2 linked regions of the Draconibacterium halophilum genome follow. The protein of the gene in region 2 interacts with the protein of the main gene of each other region in a pairwise test. Links are inferred from orthologs where the notes say so. Each region holds a gene or a part of one and is shown on either strand. Other genes may lie near its edges.

Region 1 (6,743 bases), 1.3 Mb from region 2 along the record:
CCGCATTTTTAATACCTATGGCCCCAAAATGGAGCCGGACGACGGACGCGTTGTTTCGAACTTTATTATGCAGGCTTTACAGGGAAAAGACATTACTATTTTTGGCGACGGGCAACAAACCCGCAGCTTTCAGTATGTAAGCGATTTAATTGAAGGCATGATCCGTATGATGAAAACCGACGACGATTTTATCGGGCCGGTAAACATTGGTAATCCGGGCGAATTTACCATGCTTGAACTGGCCAGTGAAATTATTGATATTACCGGATCAAAATCCAAAATAGTTTACTTGCCACTGCCACAAGACGATCCCACACAACGTCAGCCGGATATTACTTTGGCTAAAGAAAAACTGGATGGCTGGGAGCCTACCATTCCGCTTCGGGAAGGTTTAACAAAAACAATAGCCTACTTTGAGCGGCTGCAAAAAGAGGACGAATTATAATTTGAATATTCTTTATCACTTGATTTAAGAGAAAGCTGAGTCACACTATGCGAAGTCGAAGTGTAAGTGATTTAGTCTTCGACTTCGCTCAGACTGACACAAACAAAAGTTACTATTTGAATTAATCTACTCCCTGCAGAATTTTCAGCACTAATTCCTTCGTCAATTCTCTTCCGGCAGCCTTTTCGCGGATGGCATCAAACGAGAATTTAAAATCACAACCCTCTTTCCAGTTGCTACAACCGTAAGCCGTTTTTCCTTTTATTATTGTTCCCCCACATTTCGGGCACTTGGGAACAGAATCAACTGTTTTCTTATCAGCCGGAGATCTATCCACAAACTCTACATTACAATCCGAGGTAAGCTGCAAAATACCTTCCACCTTTTTCTCCCCCATTTTAAAGCCTTTGAGTTTAGTAGTGGCACCTTTCTTCAGCAAACGCTCAACCTGTTTGTCGGTAAGCTTTTTCTCCATAAAAACGAATGGCAGCCTGAAATCACAACCTTCTTTCCAACGATTACAGCCGTATGCATTTTTACCTTTTAGCACTTTTCCTTCCGAACATTTCGGACAAGTCATTTCTTCACTTCCGGTATCAACTGCCTTTTGCCCTTTTGCCTTTGCTCTTTTGCCTTTTTCCTTTTTTTCCGGTTCGGGAGCAGCCAGTTTTACCGAGTTGCGATCTCTCAACACTTCAACCACCAGATCGTAAACCATACGTTTCATCTCGTAAATAAATTTCGAGGCGCTGTATTCTCCCTGTTCAATGTCACGCAATCGTTTTTCCCACTGTCCGGTTAATTCTGCCGATTTTAATAGTTCATTATGAATAATATCAATCAACTGAATTCCCACTTTTGTAGGATGTATCTGCTTTTTCTGACGCTCTATATATTTACGCCGGAACAAGGTCTCGATAATAGCAGCCCTAGTTGACGGACGCCCGATTCCATTCGCTTTCATCAGGTCGCGTAACTCATCGTCATCAACATTTTTTCCGGCAGTTTCCATGGCACGCAGTAACGAAGCCTCGGTGTAATAACGCGGCGGTTTTGTTTCCTTTTCGGTAAACGACGGCTCGTGCGGCCCATGTTCTCCTTTTTCAAAAACAGGAAGAATTGTATCACCGTCACCACTCTTCGAATTCTCATCCTGAAAAACAACCCGCCAACCCGGTTGCAGAATTTGTTTTCCGGTGGCTACAAACTGAACCGTATCAACTTCGGCCTTCACCTGCGTTTTGGCCACTTTACAATCGGGGTAAAACGCAGCCAAAAAACGTCGTGCAATAGCATCGTAAACCTTTTTCTCGTTACCGCCCAGCAATTTCTCTTCACCTGTTGGAATAATTGCATGGTGATCGGTAACTTTTTTATCGTTAAAAATTTTGGTCGACTTTCGGATTTTCTTTGCCAACAATGGCTGCGCCAACTCACTATAACTTTTTAGTCCCTTTAAAATTCCTGGTATTTTTGGATACTGATCGTTAGGCAAAAAAGTGGTATCAACACGCGGATAGGTAACCACTTTCATTTCGTACAAACGTTGCACGGTTTTTAAGGTTTCATCGGCCGTTAATCCAAAACGCGTATTACAATGCACCTGTAAACTGGTCAGGTCGAAAAGTTTGGGAGCATATTCCTTCCCATCTTTCTTTTCAACTTCGGTAATGTACAAGTCCTTATATAAAACCTGATTAAGCAGTTTTTCACCGTCTTCTTTTTTGAAAAACTTTCCCTCGGTATTGCTAAAAACCGTGTCGCGATAAGTGGTTTGCAACTCCCAGTAAGGTTCGGGTTTAAAATTCTCGATTTCGTAATGGCGCGTTACCAGCATCGCCAGCGTTGGTGTTTGCACCCGTCCGATGGACAAAACCTGTTTGTAACCACCATATTTTAACGTGTACAAACGTGTGGCATTCATTCCCAGCAGCCAGTCGCCAATAGCGCGTGAGCTACCAGCATAATACAGGTGATCAAATTTTTCTGCCGGTTCCAGTTTCTGAAAGCCATTTTTTATAGCTTCGTTAGTCAGCGACGAGATCCACAAACGCTTTACTTCTCCTTTGTAACCTGCCTCTTTCATCACCCAGCGCTGAATAAGTTCACCTTCCTGTCCGGCATCACCGCAGTTAATTACCTGTTCGGCTTTATCCAATAAGCTTTTAATGGTATTAAATTGTTTGGTTACCCCGCCATCGCCTGTCATCACCTTGGTCTCAAAACGTTTGGGCAACATGGGCAGTGTTTGCAGATCCCAGCGTTTCCATTTCGCATCGTAATCCTCGGGCGGCCACAACGTACAAAAATGGCCAAAAGTCCAGGTTACCTGGTAACCGTTTCCTTCGAAATAACCGTCTCTTCGCGAACCTGCCCCAATAACCTGAGCAATTTCTTTGGCAACACTTGGTTTCTCTGCTATACAAACAATCATAAGTGCTGCAAATATACAAGTATTGAATTGCGAAGAAAAAGGGAGTTATTAACAAGCTTTTAAGAAAGATTGATTTTTAGATTGAAGAAGATTGAGCACTGAGACGGTGAGAACTGCGACTGAAAACTGAGACTGACAAACTACAACTGAGACTTTTCCTCTCTTCGGTAGAAAGAATTGTTAAATTGTAAAACTGATAAATTGAAACCCTTTGTTATCGACTTTTTCCTCCTCTCTGTGAAACTCCGTGTCTCCTCGGTGCAACTCTGTGGTAAAAATTAATTGTTGAATGGTTAAATTGATAAATTGCAAAACCTAAGATCACTCGCTCCATAACTTGTGGTCAATAAACGCTTCATCGCAACAGATCTCTCGCTTTGCTTCGAGATGACAGAGCGCCGAAAGTTCTTCCTTTTTACTTTTGCCTTTTTACTTTTGCCTTGAAACATTACCAAACCAAATCGCATGCATCAGCCGGCATCCAGTGTTTTTCTTTGCCATCCCATTTTACGTTGCAGCCAATCGGGTTGGTTACCGGAACAGAAATCTCTTTTCCACTGGTCAACTCTTCAAGTGCATTTGCCAGATCGTTCACCTTTATTTTTGATGGATCACGCGGACTATCAACACCCCTACCGGTATAAACGAGTTTGCGGTCTTCGTCAAACACATAAAAATGAGGTGTCCGCAGCGCTCCATATGCCAGCGCAATTTCCTGCGACTCGTCGTGCAAATATGTCCACGGAAATTGGTGTTCTTTCATGCGCTCCACCATGTGGTCGAAATCATCCTCTTCGTAAGTATTTTTACTATTCGAGTTAATTCCAACAAATTCTACTCCCTGCGGCTTAAACCGTTCAGCCGTTTTTCGGGTAACTTCATCGCTGTTAATCACATAAGGACAATGATTACAGGTGAAAAACACCACCAGATATTTCGAGTCCTTAAAACTGTCAAGCGTGTATATTTTCCCATCAGTTGCCGAAAGATCAAAGTAGACCGCTTTTTTTCCTATTTCGAGTGTAAATGCCATAATATTATCTTCTTTTACTACTAAAAGTATCTTGAATGAAAATTGTTTAATAGATAGTACAAAACTTTGGTTATTCCGTACCGAAGCTTCGTACCATTAAAAATTGAAAAACCTTACGTTTTTTACCGCAACAAATTATCTTTGAAAAATCATCTTGAAACATTTACAATTAGGGCACGAATGAGCAGCGAACAAGACATCCAACGAATTGAAGATTTGCAGGCCGAACTGGCCGAACACAACTATAAATATTACGTATTGGCGCAACCATCTATCAGTGATTTTGATTTCGACATGAAATTAAAAGAGCTGGAACGCCTTGAGAAACAATACAATATTAACGACCCTAACTCGCCAACACAGCGCGTAGGAAGCGATTTAAGTTCAGACTTTAAGCAGGTAACTCATCAGTACAATATGTTGTCGCTATCAAATGCATACTCGCAAGAGGAGCTAAAAGATTTCGACAACCGCATTCAGAAAATTATTGGTACCGATGATTTTGAATACGCTTGTGAGTTAAAATTCGATGGCTCGTCGATTAGCCTAAGCTATGAAAATGGCGAACTGGTGCGTGCCGTAACTCGTGGCGACGGAGTGAAAGGTGATGATGTAACTGCAAATGTGCGTACCATCCAATCGGTACCCTTAAAATTACGCGGAAACGATTATCCGGATAGTTTTGAAATTCGCGGCGAGATTTTGATGCCTTTTGAAGTATTCAACAACCTAAATGCTGAACTGGAAAAAGCTGGCGAACCGCTATTGGCAAATCCTCGAAACACAGCGGCAGGAACACTAAAAATGAAAAACTCATCGATTGTTGCCTCGCGAAAACTGGATGCCTATTTGTATTACGTACTTGGCGAAAATTTACCGGAAGACGGGCATTACGAAAGTCTGCAAAAAGCACGCGAATGGGGATTTAAAATTTCGGAGCACACGCAATTGTGTAAAAATATTGATGACGTATTTGCTTTTATCGAGAGATGGGACACCGAACGATTTTCACTGCCGGTTGCCACCGACGGAATTGTGATTAAAGTAAATTCGCGGAGATTACAAAAGAACCTCGGTTTTACCGCCAAATCGCCACGCTGGGCTATTGCCTACAAGTTTAAAGCCGAGAGTGTTTCTACTCTGCTAAAATCGGTTTCGTACCAGGTAGGGCGAACAGGAGCTGTAACGCCGGTGGCTAATTTAGAACCGGTTTTAATTGCCGGAACCATTGTAAAACGCGCATCGCTGCACAATGCTGATATTATCAATAATCTGGATCTGCATATTGATGACACTGTTTTTGTGGAAAAAGGAGGCGAGATTATTCCGAAAATCACGGGAGTTGATCCTGCCAAACGACATCCGATGTTTCAGCCGGTGCAGTTTATTGAAACATGCCCCGAGTGCGGAACCAAACTAATTAGAAAAGAAGGTGAAGCTGCCCATTATTGTCCGAATGAAGATGCCTGTCCGCCACAAATTAAAGGCAAGATGGAGCATTTTGTGAGCCGAAAGGCAATGGACATTGATGGCATTGGGCAGGAAACTGTTGACTTGCTTTACAACGAAGGTTTGGCAAAAAACATTACCCAGCTCTACCAATTGCAAAAAAAGCAACTGTTAAACCTTGAGCGAATGGCAGATAAATCGGCACAACGAATTCTCGATGGTTTGGAAGCTTCAAAAGAAGTTCCGTTCGAGCGGGTACTTTTTGCGCTGGGAATTCGTTTTGTTGGAGAAACAGTAGCCAAAACGCTGGTAAAAAAGCTGCATACAATTGAAAATATTCAGCAGCAAACCAAAGAACAGTTGGTAGAAATTGATGAAATTGGCGACCGCATTGCGGAAAGTGTTGTGGATTGGTTTTCGAACGAAGAACATTTACAATTTATCGAAAACCTGAAAGCATACGGACTTCGGTTTTCCATCAGCGAAGACCAGCTGGAGGGACAAACCAACAAACTGGAAGGTTTGAGCATTGTTATTTCGGGAACTTTCGAGCAAAATTCGCGCGATGAGCTTAAAAAACTGATTGAGCAAAACGGAGGGAAAAACGTGGGTTCCATTTCGAAAAAAACAAGTTATATGCTTGCCGGAAGTAATGTTGGTCCCAGCAAGCTTCAAAAAGTTGAGAAGTTGGGTATTCCAATGATCAGTGAGAAAGATTTCTTAAAAATGATCGAATAGTTTATCGGGAATAATGACGAAAAAAATTACAGTTGAAGCTAAATACGACGCTTTTAATATGACAAAAACAATTCTTCTTTTATCAATAGCACTCCTCTTATCAGTTGCGACCAATGCTCAGAAAATTATCGAGTGGTCGGCCGATTATCAACTTCAGAAAAGCGATTTTCAGGCAGAAGCCCCAAATAGCGGGCAAATGCAAACGGCATCAGGAAGTTTTTCTGTAGAGTACGAAACAGGTGGATTAAACCTGGTTTTCAACCGTAACCTGAACGAAAATGTTTCGTGCTTTTTTCAAAAAAATGCCTCGTATATTGACGATGGGACAGCAGAATCCACAGCACGTTTATTGCGCTATCAGCAGCTGATTTTTAATTTGTATGAAATTCAAGCCCGTAATCTCCGCAAAAAGTTTTTTGAAGAACGCAAAACGATGCTAACAAAAGGTCCTTCTGAACTGCACCAGGAAGCCTATACAGAACATGCCAAACTACTTTCACGAGTAGAACGTGATACCTTTAACGGTACGCTCGATTCGGAAATTGATAAGTGGATGAAGTGGTCGCTTGAGGAACTGGAAAACCTTGGTGACTTTTGTAAAACGTGTAATCCCAAAAAGAAGAAAAGAAAATAAGGAATTGCAA
Region 2 (11,749 bases):
TTTTACGCCGATGATATCGCCGATGTCGAGTAATTTTTTGAATACCTCGTTGTACATCATTTTATCTTCACCGGTGCAAATCTCATCGCGGTTCACATAAATCTGAATACGTCCTTCGTGGTCCTGAATCTCAGCAAACGCGGCTTTTCCCATAATTCTGCGGCTCATCAAACGGCCCGCAATCACTACATCCTGAAAATTCTTTTCGTCTTCCTTGAAGTTCTGTTTTATTTCTTTGGTGTTGGTATTTACGTGGTACTGTGCTGCCGGGTAGGGTTCAACACCCAACTCGCGCATTCTTTGCAACGAATTTCGTCTGATGATCTCTTGTTCGCTTAATTCCTGATGACTCATTTCTTCTTCACTTTTAAATTCCTGTCATTCTTTTGTTTAAATGACAATTTATTGCCCGGGAAACGTTTGCTGAATCCCTCTAAAAAAATTTGGGCAAAGATAATAAAACAGATTGGTTGTAATTGTGTTGTAACATTGAATCAAATAAAAAATAATGTAGGGGGTGAATCATTTAATTTCCATATGCAATTGCATTTTGTATCTTTGTGAATTCACATCTTGATAAACACGATAACGCAGCATGGATAGAATTTGGAACTTAAAAAAACAAGGCGACCAAAACGAGGTTAAACATCTTTCAGCGGCGTTGAATGTGAATATGGTGATAGCCCGCTTGCTGGTGCAGCGGGGAATAGAAACCTACCCCGAAGCCAAAGCATTTTTCCGCCCCCGACTGAGTGACCTGCACGATCCGTTTTTGATGAAAGATATGGATAAAGCGGTTGCCCGATTGGATAAAGCAGTTGAAAATAAGGAAAAGGTAATTGTTTACGGCGATTACGATGTGGATGGAACTACATCGGTGGCGTTGATGTATTCGTTTTTGAAACAGCGGATTAAAGATATTGAATATTATATTCCGAACCGTTACAGCGAGGGATATGGAATTTCGCCAAAAAGTATTGATTATGCCATAGATAAAGGAGTAACGCTTATTGTTGCCCTCGACTGCGGTATTAAAGCTGTTGAAAAAATTGCCAAAGCCAAAGAGCGCGGGCTCGATTTTATTGTCTGTGATCATCATAATCCGGATGATGAAGTGCCGCCGGCTGTTGCAGTACTCGACGCAAAACAATCGGATTGTAACTATCCTTACAAAGAACTTTCGGGTTGCGGTGTAGGATTTAAATTATTGCAAGGGTACTGCAAAAAACACGAAATTGATTACGAAGAAATATATGATCTGCTCGATTTGGTAGCGGTGAGTATTGCTGCAGATATTGTTCCGATAACCGGAGAAAACAGGGTGCTGGCTTATTATGGCCTTAAGAAACTTAACTCGAATCCGGGAATTGGCTTGCAAACCATTATTAATTTTGCAGGAATTGCCGGTACCGAAATTACCATCAGCGATATTGTTTTTAAGATTGGGCCACGATTAAATGCCTCGGGCCGTATTGAGCACGGTAAAAAATCGGTGCAGATATTGGTTTCAACCGATGAAGATAAATCGGATCTATTAGGCGAAGAGATTGACTCTTTCAACGAGATCAGAAAAACATTAGACCGCGATATTACCCAGGATGCGCTGGATACCATTGAAAACAATCCCGAGTTTAAAGGTAAAAACAGCACAGTGCTTTATAACCGCGACTGGCACAAGGGAGTGGTTGGAATTGTGGCATCAAGAGTTACCGAGCAATATTACCGGCCAACGATAATTTTAACCGAATCAAACGGTTTGGCAACGGGATCGGCACGTTCGGTGCGCGATTTTGATCTTTACGAAGCTATTGGGCAGTGCAGCGATTTGCTGGAATCGTACGGTGGGCACATGTACGCTGCAGGATTAACAATGAGGATTGAGAACATTCCGGAATTCCGGCAACGTTTTGAGGAGATTGTTACCAAACAGATAACTGATAAACAACAAGTTCAATCTATTGAGGTGGATGCCAAAATTGCGCTTAGCGAAATTACGCCGCGCTTTTATCGCATTTTAAAACAATTTGCACCGTTTGGGCCGCACAATATGATGCCGGTTTTTGTTACCGAAGATGTTTTTGATGCCGGTACCAGCCGTTTGGTTGGTAAAAACCAGGAGCACTTAAAACTCGATTTGGTGGAGCCCGATGTTAATTCAGGAATATTCCCGGGCATTGCTTTTAATCAATCGGATGCTTACGATGTAATTACTTCAGGCTCGCCTTTTGATGTGTGCTATTCGATTAACGAAAATGAATACCGTGGTAAAACCAATCTTCAGTTATTTATAAGAGATATCAAGAAAAGAGAGTTCCTGAATTAAGGTAGTAGCGACTTTAGTTGCGGCAATTCTTCAATTACTCTGGCGCCCGTTGCCACCAGCCGCTGTTTCGACTGATGTCCGTCGGCCACCAAAATGCAATCTATTTCCAGTTGTTGAGCTACCTCAAAATCATGATTGGTGTCGCCAATAATAGTTGCCTGGCTTTTGTTGATGTTAAATTCGCTAATAAACTGTTTGCCACGTTCTATTTTCGAAGATGCATAATGATCGTTCAATCCGGCAACTCCCTCAAAATAGTCGAAAATATTCTGATGTTTTAAGGTTTGCTCCAACATGTTTTGTTGCATAGCGGAAAGTACAAATTGTTGGAGCCCCAAGCTTTTAAAATGCTGGAGTACGTCAATCGCTCCGGCATGTAATTTACACTGAGAAACTCCTGCGTTGTATATGTCCATATATTCCTGTGCCGAAATGGAGAAATCTTCTTTTGAAAAATCAAAACCGAGAGATTCGTAACAATCCTTTACAGGAAACGAGAATACCTCTTTATACGAATAATGATCAAGCAGATTTAGCTGCCGATTTTTCAGCAGCACATTTATCGTTGAAATGCAAAAATCAAGATCGTTGAGCAGTGTACCGTTCCAGTCCCAGATAATTGTATGCATTTTATACCGATTGTTTTTTAGAGTGAGCGTTAAGTGAAATGATAAATTTACAGTGGTTAATGCCGGTAGTAAAGCAAAAAGGCTTTGTAAATAGATGTAACAAAGGCTGCATTTGATTTCTAATCGGTACTATTTTTTAGGTCTGTCGAATTTGTTAATTACCGGGTAAGCATACAATTTCAGAAAACGTTCCTGAATGTCAGTTATCGGGAAATCGATATTCACCATGGCTTGCTCCACCATAATTTCAAATTTCTTTTGTTCTTCGCTGGTGTATCGATCTTTAAATCGGTGCTCCTGCATAAGCATGTCGTAGGCCACAAAATTGCTAGGCCACAGTTTAAAATTTTTGTAAATCTGGTCGTCGATCATTTCGGCCAGGCAACGAATGTAAGAATTACGTTGTTCGTTATTTTTTGCCAATTCAAAATGGGTTTCTATAGGTGTTCCAAAGGAAAAACGCATTCTCCCTTTTGGTGCGAACATTCCCATCGACATCGCTTTTAGGTCGTCTTTACTTCGTTTCGATTCGCCGTAATGTTCTTTTTTTATTAATTCGCGAAGTTTGGCCAATCCACAAGGTTCAATCTCGTACGAAATGGATACCGGCACAATATTTAATTCGTTAAATCCGTCCGATATGCCTCCTGTGTTACTCATGTTCAGCATTTTTAGAACACTGTCCTGTGTTTTGTCGTTCCCGTCTTTTGTACGGCCTTCGCGTTGAGCTATCCAAACCGACATTTTGTCTTCAGTAATGGACTTTCGGATAAAATGAGAGACCTTTTTTGATGCCATCATCAGTTCGCGTGGCGGCAAATTTCGTTTAATAACAAACGACCTGTTCAGCTTAACTGTATGTTCTATCCACTCGTATTGCAGCAGGTTGTCGCCAATGGCAATCTGGGTGGTGTTCATCCCGTGCTCAAAAATGAGAAAATTTAATAAAGCGGCATCTAAAATAATATCGCGGTGGTTCGAAATAAACAGATAGGGCTTGGAATTGTCCAGCTTATCCATTCCGGTAACTTTTAATCCGTCCGAAGTTTTGTCTACCAGCCAGTGCAAAAGATCGTAAATAAAAACGCCCTGAAGCTGTTTAACACTGCTTACCCGGCGCAACTGAAATTTTACCATTTCAACCTTTGGCCGGTTTTTAAACAAGAGATGCAGTACCCTGTCAAAGGTTTTATCCTTAACTAGTTTTCTGATCTTTGCTTTAACTTCTTTGTCGGTGTAGGGGCGAATATCATCAAAATTAATGTCTCGCATTATTTATAATTTTAACCCGACAAAGTAAGGTATTCAAAATCAGAATTTCAACCTCAATTGGAATTTTAACTCCGTTTTGTGGTGTCCTGTTATCTCGTTGTAGCCGGAACTTATGGTTTCACGGTCGGTCCACCACGTATTAGCCAGCTTTAGCCAGCACTCAATCTTTTTCGCCGGCTGGTATTTTAAATTGATATAATTTCTTATTCCCTTCCCGTAATAGGCAGGAATGGAAAAAGCATAAAGAATGTCGTTTTCGTACGCATAAATACGGCTGTTATAGCTTTTGGTATGAAACCAGGCCAGTCGTGCCGCAAGGTTCAACGGAAATTGTTTGGGCTTAAACTGGATGTCCTGGAAAAGCAGAAATCCGTTCTCACTATTCTCGCCTTTATAATAAACATGCTCGGCACGTGTTTTTAGCAAGATTGTTTCCGATATCTGAAACTGTGTATGAAAGCGCATTTTCTGAACGCGTTCTGGCAGATTGATATAGCGCCCATCGTTCTTGAATTTTTGATCTTTCTCCTCATTTTTAAAACGTAGGTAGGCGGTAATCTTTTCGCTGATCTGAAAATCTGCTTGTGTAAAAATATCCCACGAACGTGCAGGGCTGGCAGTGGAGTAGTTAAACCATTCTGATTGATAAACATCGGAATAGGCTGAAAGCTTAACAAATTTGGCCGGTAAAAGACGCACCCCAAAATAAAGTCCTGATTCGTTGCTGATGTTACTTCCTTCGGCCATCGTATTGGCCCAAAAAGCGTGGTAATCTTTATCGAAATGACGAAACAATGCCGAAAATGCCAATTGGTCGTTAACATGTACAATTGCTCCCTGTGTAACTGCTTTTCCTTTTGATTTTGATAGGGCAGCCTCGCCAAAAAGCGTATAGTTATTTTTGTTAAAAAGGTAATCGGCACCGACGGTATAATTATCGGTCCCTTGGAAACGAAATTTGTTGTAAAGCCGTTCGCTGCGAATAAATGGTTTGTCGAAATGTTGATATACAACGGTTACCCCAAGTTTAAGGTATTTAAAATGATGGGTAAAAACTCCGCCGGCATTGGTAAAATTTACCGTTTTTTCATCGGCAATTTCGCTGTCGGTGCGATGATAACCCGAAGTTTGCAAACTGGAGAAATGGTTTACTTCTGCATCCTTATAAACCAGGTTGCCATCGGCATTTTTGCGCGAATAGAATAGACTGAATCGTGAATTACCCAATTTTACGGTTCCGGCCGCCCCTCTGAAAAAGAAATTCTCATCCACAGAAGTGTAGCCCCGAACTCCCTGGCCGGTTTTTGTGATTCCCAAAACATTTTGCGATTTCCCGTTGGTGTAGCCTTGCCATAATACCAAACCCTGGCCGGTTCTAACAAGGTAGTCGCCGACCGAAATTTTTTCAAAAGTGCTATTGATTTTGAAACTAACATGCCCCGAATAGTAATCGAAACCACTTTTGTTAGAACCTTTAAAGAATGCTTCGCCGGGATCTTTCTCGGCCGTTATGCCAATAGAAAGTTTGTCATTGGCCCTAAAATTATAGCGCGTGTAATAGCGAAATCGGTTTCCTTCGTAAGGTGTGGTGTTATCGTCTTTTGTTTTGTATCCGCGTGCTTTCTGTAAATTACCCAGCGTTCGAATTAGCAATTGGTTATCGGCATATTTTAGCTGTTGTTTTAATGTTTGTTGTTCCTGTTCTTCGGGGCCAAATACAATAAAATACTGCAATTTTTGCAGCAAATCAGGTGAAAACCCATCAATGGTTTTTAGTTCGTAAATAGAATATACAGGGCCGTAAGTGTCAGTATATTCAAGTAATTTTTGAATTTGTATTTCATTTAACAAATAGAGCCGTGCCAATTCTGTGGTGCTTGTTGCGTTAATATTAACGGGATGTTCAAGAAAATACTCCAGATCCTCAATAATTAAGGCCGCATCAGTGCCTTCTTCAATTTTATCGAGATGCGATTCCAAAATCGATTCAATCAATTTATCGGGCGAGTTATTTTGCGCCGATGCCGCCAAAAATGTAAGCTCAAGTAACATGAAAATTATATGTTTGGCAATGCGTGTCATTTAAGATTGTATTGAATGGAAACCGAGGGTGTAAATCCTAAATTTCCATGGTAACTAAATGCAATATCTGTGCTGATATTTTTAAAAATGTAGCCAATTCCGGCAGTATATTGAACCGGCCGTCCCGAAATCCCAAAGCGAAAGGCCAGATTTTCAAGTGGCATAAATTCCAGTCCGCTTTTTATTAAAACATCCCGCTCCGATTCTTTTTGTGTTTCAAAGCTCACCAGCACATGCTGGTCGAAAGCATAGTGTGCACCAAGCCTGTAAATCGATGGGAGTTTTGTTTTTTCTTCGCGATAATTGTAGCCGTTTTTAACCGGATTAAAGGAGTGAACGCCTAATGTAATTTTCTCGGTAAGCTTATAACTTGCCCCGATTTCAAACGTAAGAAACGAAAAAGCATCCGCATTTTCCGGCATACGTTCTGCGAAATAATCGAATTGGATAGAAGCGTTAAGACGTTCAGAAAGTGGCTTGGCATAGGCAAGGCCCAGTTTATGCGCTTTAAAAATGCCCTTTCCAAATTGGTAAAAACTTAATCCGAAAGTTCCGGTGTTGGTTGGCAAAACAATACTTGATGCCGCCAATTCAAATTCATCAATTCCGAATTTTGATTCGTAAAATATTCCGGCGGAAAAATTGTTGAGTTGCGCTAATGTTGCCTGGTTATGAAAAGTGCTCCAGCTATCGGGAATGGATACAAAAGCATTTGATAGCGCAACAGAACGTGCACCTCCTGTGTAATTTTGAGAGGAGGCTACCGAAGCGATTATGGTAAAGCACGCCAACAGTATGTAAAAGGGTTTATGCATAAAAAAAGAGGTATTGATTAAATACCTCTTTAAAATTAAGTAAAATATTTTTAACTACAATTAGTTTGTTTTAAATCTGTACTTTACCTCCGATAACTCCTGGTTGGCTTTTACAATTTTTTGTTTCAGGTTTTCTTTGTAAGTAACCAGTTTGTTCATTAGTTCTTCGTCTCCGGTGGCCATCATTTGAGTAGCTAAAATAGCCGCATTCATTGATCCGTTAACTGCAACAGTAGCAACTGGAATACCCGGAGGCATTTGCAGAATAGCAAGAATAGAATCAAACCCCGACAGGCTGGCGTTAATCGGAACACCAATTACAGGAACCGGGGTCATTGCAGCAATTACACCCGGTAAGTGAGCAGCCATTCCGGCACCGGCAATAATAACTTTTATTCCGCGGTCTTTGGCTCCTTTGGCAAAGCTTTCTACCTCTTCCGGAGTACGATGTGCCGATAGCGCATTGATCTCGAAAGGAATTTCAAACTCATCGAACAATTTGGCCGCTTTTTCCATCACGCTTAAATCGGATGTGCTGCCCATAATAATACTAACTTTTGGAGTCATGTTTTATAATTTATTTGTTACTTTGTATCTTTTTATTTTCAGCACGAAAATACAGCAAATTAGCAATTAATAAAAATCAAAACCACATATGAAGAAGGTTAAAATTCTGGATAAAGAATTTGAGTTATTTATTCCATATGAGAAGATTCGTTCAGTTGTTGAGCAAATGGCTGAAACAATGAATAAGGAGTTGGCAGGCAAAGACCCGCTTTTTCTTTGTATATTAAACGGTTCGTTTATGTTTGCCGCCGAATTATTCAAGCGTATCGACTTTGTAGAGTCGGAGATTTCGTTTGTAAAACTGGCTTCGTATCAGGGCGATTCAACAACCGGAAGAGTGAAACATCTGATCGGGTTGAATGAAGAAATTGAAGGACGAACCGTAGTGATTCTGGAAGATATTGTTGATACGGGAATTACCATCAACAATATTATGGAGCAACTGGAACTAATGAAGCCCAAAGAAGTGCAGGTAGCCACCTTGTTATTAAAACCGGATGCGCTTCAGAAAGAAGTAGATCTTAAATATGTGGGAATGGAGATCCCGAATGATTTTATCGTAGGTTACGGACTTGACTACGACGGCTACGGTAGAAATCTGATCGATATTTACACGGTAGTAAAATAAAAAATAACCAAAAACTATGTTGAATCTCGTATTGTTTGGCCCACCGGGGGCAGGAAAAGGAACCCAGGCCGAATTTCTTACTAATTCATTTGAATTGATCCACTTATCGACCGGCGATTTGCTACGAAGCGAAATTGCCGAAGAAACCCCTCTGGGAAAGGAAGCAAAAAACTTTATGGATAAAGGCGAGTTGGTTCCCGATGAAGTGGTGATTGGAATGATAAAAAGTAAACTTGACGCAAACAAAGATGCGAAAGGTTTTATTTTCGACGGATTTCCACGTACCGTTGATCAGGCGAAAGCGCTGGATGTTTTGCTGAACGACAATGGAACACCAATCTCGGGAATGCTTTGCCTGCAGGTTGAGAAGCAGGAATTGATCGATCGTTTGTTAAGCCGCGGAAAAGTTTCGGGCCGTTCCGACGATCAAAACCAATCGATTATTGAAAACCGCATTGCAGTTTACACCGAAAAAACACTTCCTTTAATTGAATACTACAAACCGCAGGGTAAACATTTCGATGTTAATGGAATGGGAACTATTGAGGAAATTGCAGGTAGATTAAAAGACGTTGTAGAAAAATTATAACATCGATAGGTAAGTGAGAAGTTTGCCACATGGCAGGTTTCTCACTTTTTTTACTTGTATATTACAGAAAACGAACAGGAAAAATCAGATGGCAGAGACCAATTTTGTTGATTACGTAAGAATTCATTGTCAGTCGGGTAACGGAGGTTCCGGCTCAGCGCATTTGCGCAGAGAGAAATTTGTTGCCAAAGGAGGTCCCGATGGAGGCGATGGTGGTCGTGGTGGCCATGTTATTCTTGTGGGCAATGAGCAAATGTGGACACTGTTACATTTGAAGTTCCGCAAACATATTAAGGCTGGTCACGGAGATCCGGGGGGGAAACAACGCAGTAAAGGCGCCGATGGCGAGGATGTATACGTGGAGGTGCCACTGGGTACGGTTGCCCGCGATGTGGAAACCGGCGAATTCCTGTTTGAAATTACAAAGCACGGCGAAGAGCAAGTGCTGCTGGAGGGTGGTAGAGGTGGCCTGGGAAACGACCATTTTAAAACCTCGACCCATCAGACTCCACGATTTGCACAGCCCGGCGAAGAAGGCGAAGAAGGCTGGAAAATTCTGGAGCTAAAAGTGCTGGCCGATGTTGGTTTGGTTGGCTTCCCGAGTGCCGGGAAATCTACACTTTTATCGGTAGTTTCTGCGGCAAAACCAAAAATTGCTGATTACCCGTTTACTACCCTGGTGCCTAATTTAGGCATTGTGGGGCATCGCGAAAAACGATCGTTTGTAATGGCTGATATTCCGGGAATAATTGAAGGCGCGCACGAAGGTAAAGGCTTGGGGCTTCGTTTTTTAAGGCACATCGAGCGTAACTCGATGTTGTTATTTATGGTGCCGGCAGATAGTAAAGATCACCTGAATGAATATAAGGTATTGCTCAACGAACTGGAGAAATATAATCCTGAATTACTCGATAAACAGCGATTTTTAACCATCAGTAAAGCAGATATGCTGGATGAAGAACTGATGCAGGAAATCAGTAGTGAGCTGGGCGAAACTCCGCACATGTTTTTTTCGGCAGTATCCGGACTAAATATTCTACCACTTAAAGACCGAATCTGGGAAATTTTAAATAGTTAATGGAAATATTGCAACGAATACTGGAGCTGGATAAAGATTTGTTTTTATTCCTCAATGGATTACACAGCGATTTTTGGGATCCCATTATGGTGATGGTAACCCGCCAGGAAATATGGATTCCGTTTTTTGCCAGCATTCTATTTTTTATTGTCAAGAATTATCGAAGCAAAACCTTGCTGATTCTTATCACCCTGGCGATTTTAATTGCAGTTACCGATCAGTTTTCAGGATTAATAAAAGATACTTTTCAGCGTTTGCGGCCGGTGCACGATCCTGCAATCGCGCAATTGGTTCATATGGTAATGGGCAAAGGCGGATCTTTTGGTTTTGTTTCGGCTCATGCCGCTAATTCTGTTGCTCTTTTAGTGCTAATTTCCCGGATATTTAAAAGCCGCGGGTATTATTTTTTAATGCTGACTTGGGTGCTTGTGTTTTGTTATTCGCGTATTTATGTAGGGGTGCATTATCCTCTCGATCTTATTTGTGGTGGACTTGTCGGCTGGCTAATTGGTTGGGGGCTGTACAAGCTTATGATGTTTGTCGAAAACCATTTCTTTTTTGGGCGTTCGCCAAAAATTGAAAAAACGGCAATTTCAACAAAAGATACCGGTACTATGGTTTTAGTATTCTCGGTATTAGTAAGCACTTTTTTTATTGCTGTCTTCATCCTTCGCCATTATAATCTTTTATAAATGAGCAACCCGATCCGGCTTTATTCCGAAAAACTTTCATTTTACACTGATGAATTCAATAGTGTGTCGGCGAAAGTAAAACGTTTTGCCTGGTATCGTTTTGTTGCGTTTGTCGGAATATTTCTTCCGCTGATTATTCTGGGTTGGAAGATCACAACGCTCTACTCAACGCTTCCTTTAATTGTGCTGTTCTTTTTTCTCGTAAAACGGAATCTCATTCTCGAAAAGTTAAAGAAAACACTTGCTGTTAAAAAGATGTTGCTGGAAGATGAGCTAAAAGCATTGGATCATTCTTTTCTTCATTTTAAAAATGGCGAACAGTTTCTGAACGTGGAACATTCTTTTGCCTACGATCTCGATTTGTTTGGCGAAGGTTCATTGTTTCAGTATTTAAACCGAACCTCAACCGTTGAAGGTCAGCAGTTATTGGCCGATTGGATGCAAAGGCCATTAAAGGAAAAAGACGAAATTGAGCAGCGGCAAGGCGCCATTAAAGAGCTAGCTGAAATGCCTTTGTGGCGGCTCGACTTTTTAACTGAAGGCAAACTGTTTCAGGAATCGGAAGAACAGTATAACGAGATTCGTTCATGGACGGAAATGGAGCTTGGGCTGAATCATTCCAACCTGATGAAGTGGTTGATTCGTATTGTTCCGGCGATAACGATAGTGGCTGCAATTCCGGCAATAATGGGACTGAGTAACTTTTATCTTGTGGTAATGGTAGTTGCTCAGTTTTTGCTGCTGTTTGCCTGGTCGAAACGTGTGAATTATTACTTTGGTTTTTTTGGTCGGAAGTCGGAGCTGCTGGCGAAATACATGCAGTTGCTGAAAATTATTGAGCAGAAAGATTTCGATTCGAAATATTTAAGCGAACTAAAGAAAAAAGTAACTGAGCCCTCGGCCGGGAAGGTATTTGGTGAATTAAAAAACCTGGTAAAGGAGTTTGAATACCGCCAGAATTTTTTGGTGGGAGTTGTGCTCAACGGGTTATTAACCTGGGATATTCGTTGCGTATACAAGTTGTGGCAATGGCATAAAGAGAATCGGGGCAGGTTAGCCAATTGGTTGGAAATT

Evidence for each region.
Region 1: the proteins of recJ (region 2) and G0Q07_RS09720 interact in binary tests that used the Escherichia coli proteins (3 or more experiments, as listed by UniProt). The link is inferred for Draconibacterium halophilum from one-to-one orthologs.

What each region holds. Positions count from the first base shown.
Region 1 is NZ_CP048409.1:2,395,380-2,402,122, reverse strand. What follows is about bases 224-3,260. They hold G0Q07_RS09720 (type IA DNA topoisomerase), read right to left. Parts: upstream 2,880-3,260; coding sequence 567-2,879; downstream 224-566. Other genes in these bases: G0Q07_RS09725 (UDP-glucuronic acid decarboxylase family protein), read left to right, coding at 224-445. Outside these bases: more of G0Q07_RS09725, read left to right, coding at 1-223; G0Q07_RS09715 (thioredoxin family protein), read right to left, coding at 3,328-3,912; NAD-dependent DNA ligase LigA, read left to right, coding at 4,093-6,099; G0Q07_RS09705 (hypothetical protein), read left to right, coding at 6,113-6,733.
Region 2 is NZ_CP048409.1:1,085,233-1,096,981, forward strand. The notes cover bases 1-2,959. They hold recJ (single-stranded-DNA-specific exonuclease RecJ), read left to right. Parts: upstream 1-595; coding sequence 596-2,323; downstream 2,324-2,959. Other genes in these bases: lysS (lysine--tRNA ligase), read right to left, coding at 1-354; G0Q07_RS04390 (HAD family hydrolase), read right to left, coding at 2,320-2,952. Outside these bases: G0Q07_RS04395 (1-acyl-sn-glycerol-3-phosphate acyltransferase), read right to left, coding at 3,082-4,224; G0Q07_RS04400 (helix-hairpin-helix domain-containing protein), read right to left, coding at 4,264-6,306; G0Q07_RS04405 (PorV/PorQ family protein), read right to left, coding at 6,303-7,121; purE (5-(carboxyamino)imidazole ribonucleotide mutase), read right to left, coding at 7,182-7,688; hpt (hypoxanthine phosphoribosyltransferase), read left to right, coding at 7,777-8,316; G0Q07_RS04420 (adenylate kinase), read left to right, coding at 8,333-8,905; GTPase ObgE, read left to right, coding at 8,994-9,983; G0Q07_RS04430 (phosphatase PAP2 family protein), read left to right, coding at 9,983-10,675; G0Q07_RS04435 (MutS-related protein), read left to right, coding at 10,676-11,749. UniProt on the Escherichia coli protein: Single-stranded-DNA-specific exonuclease.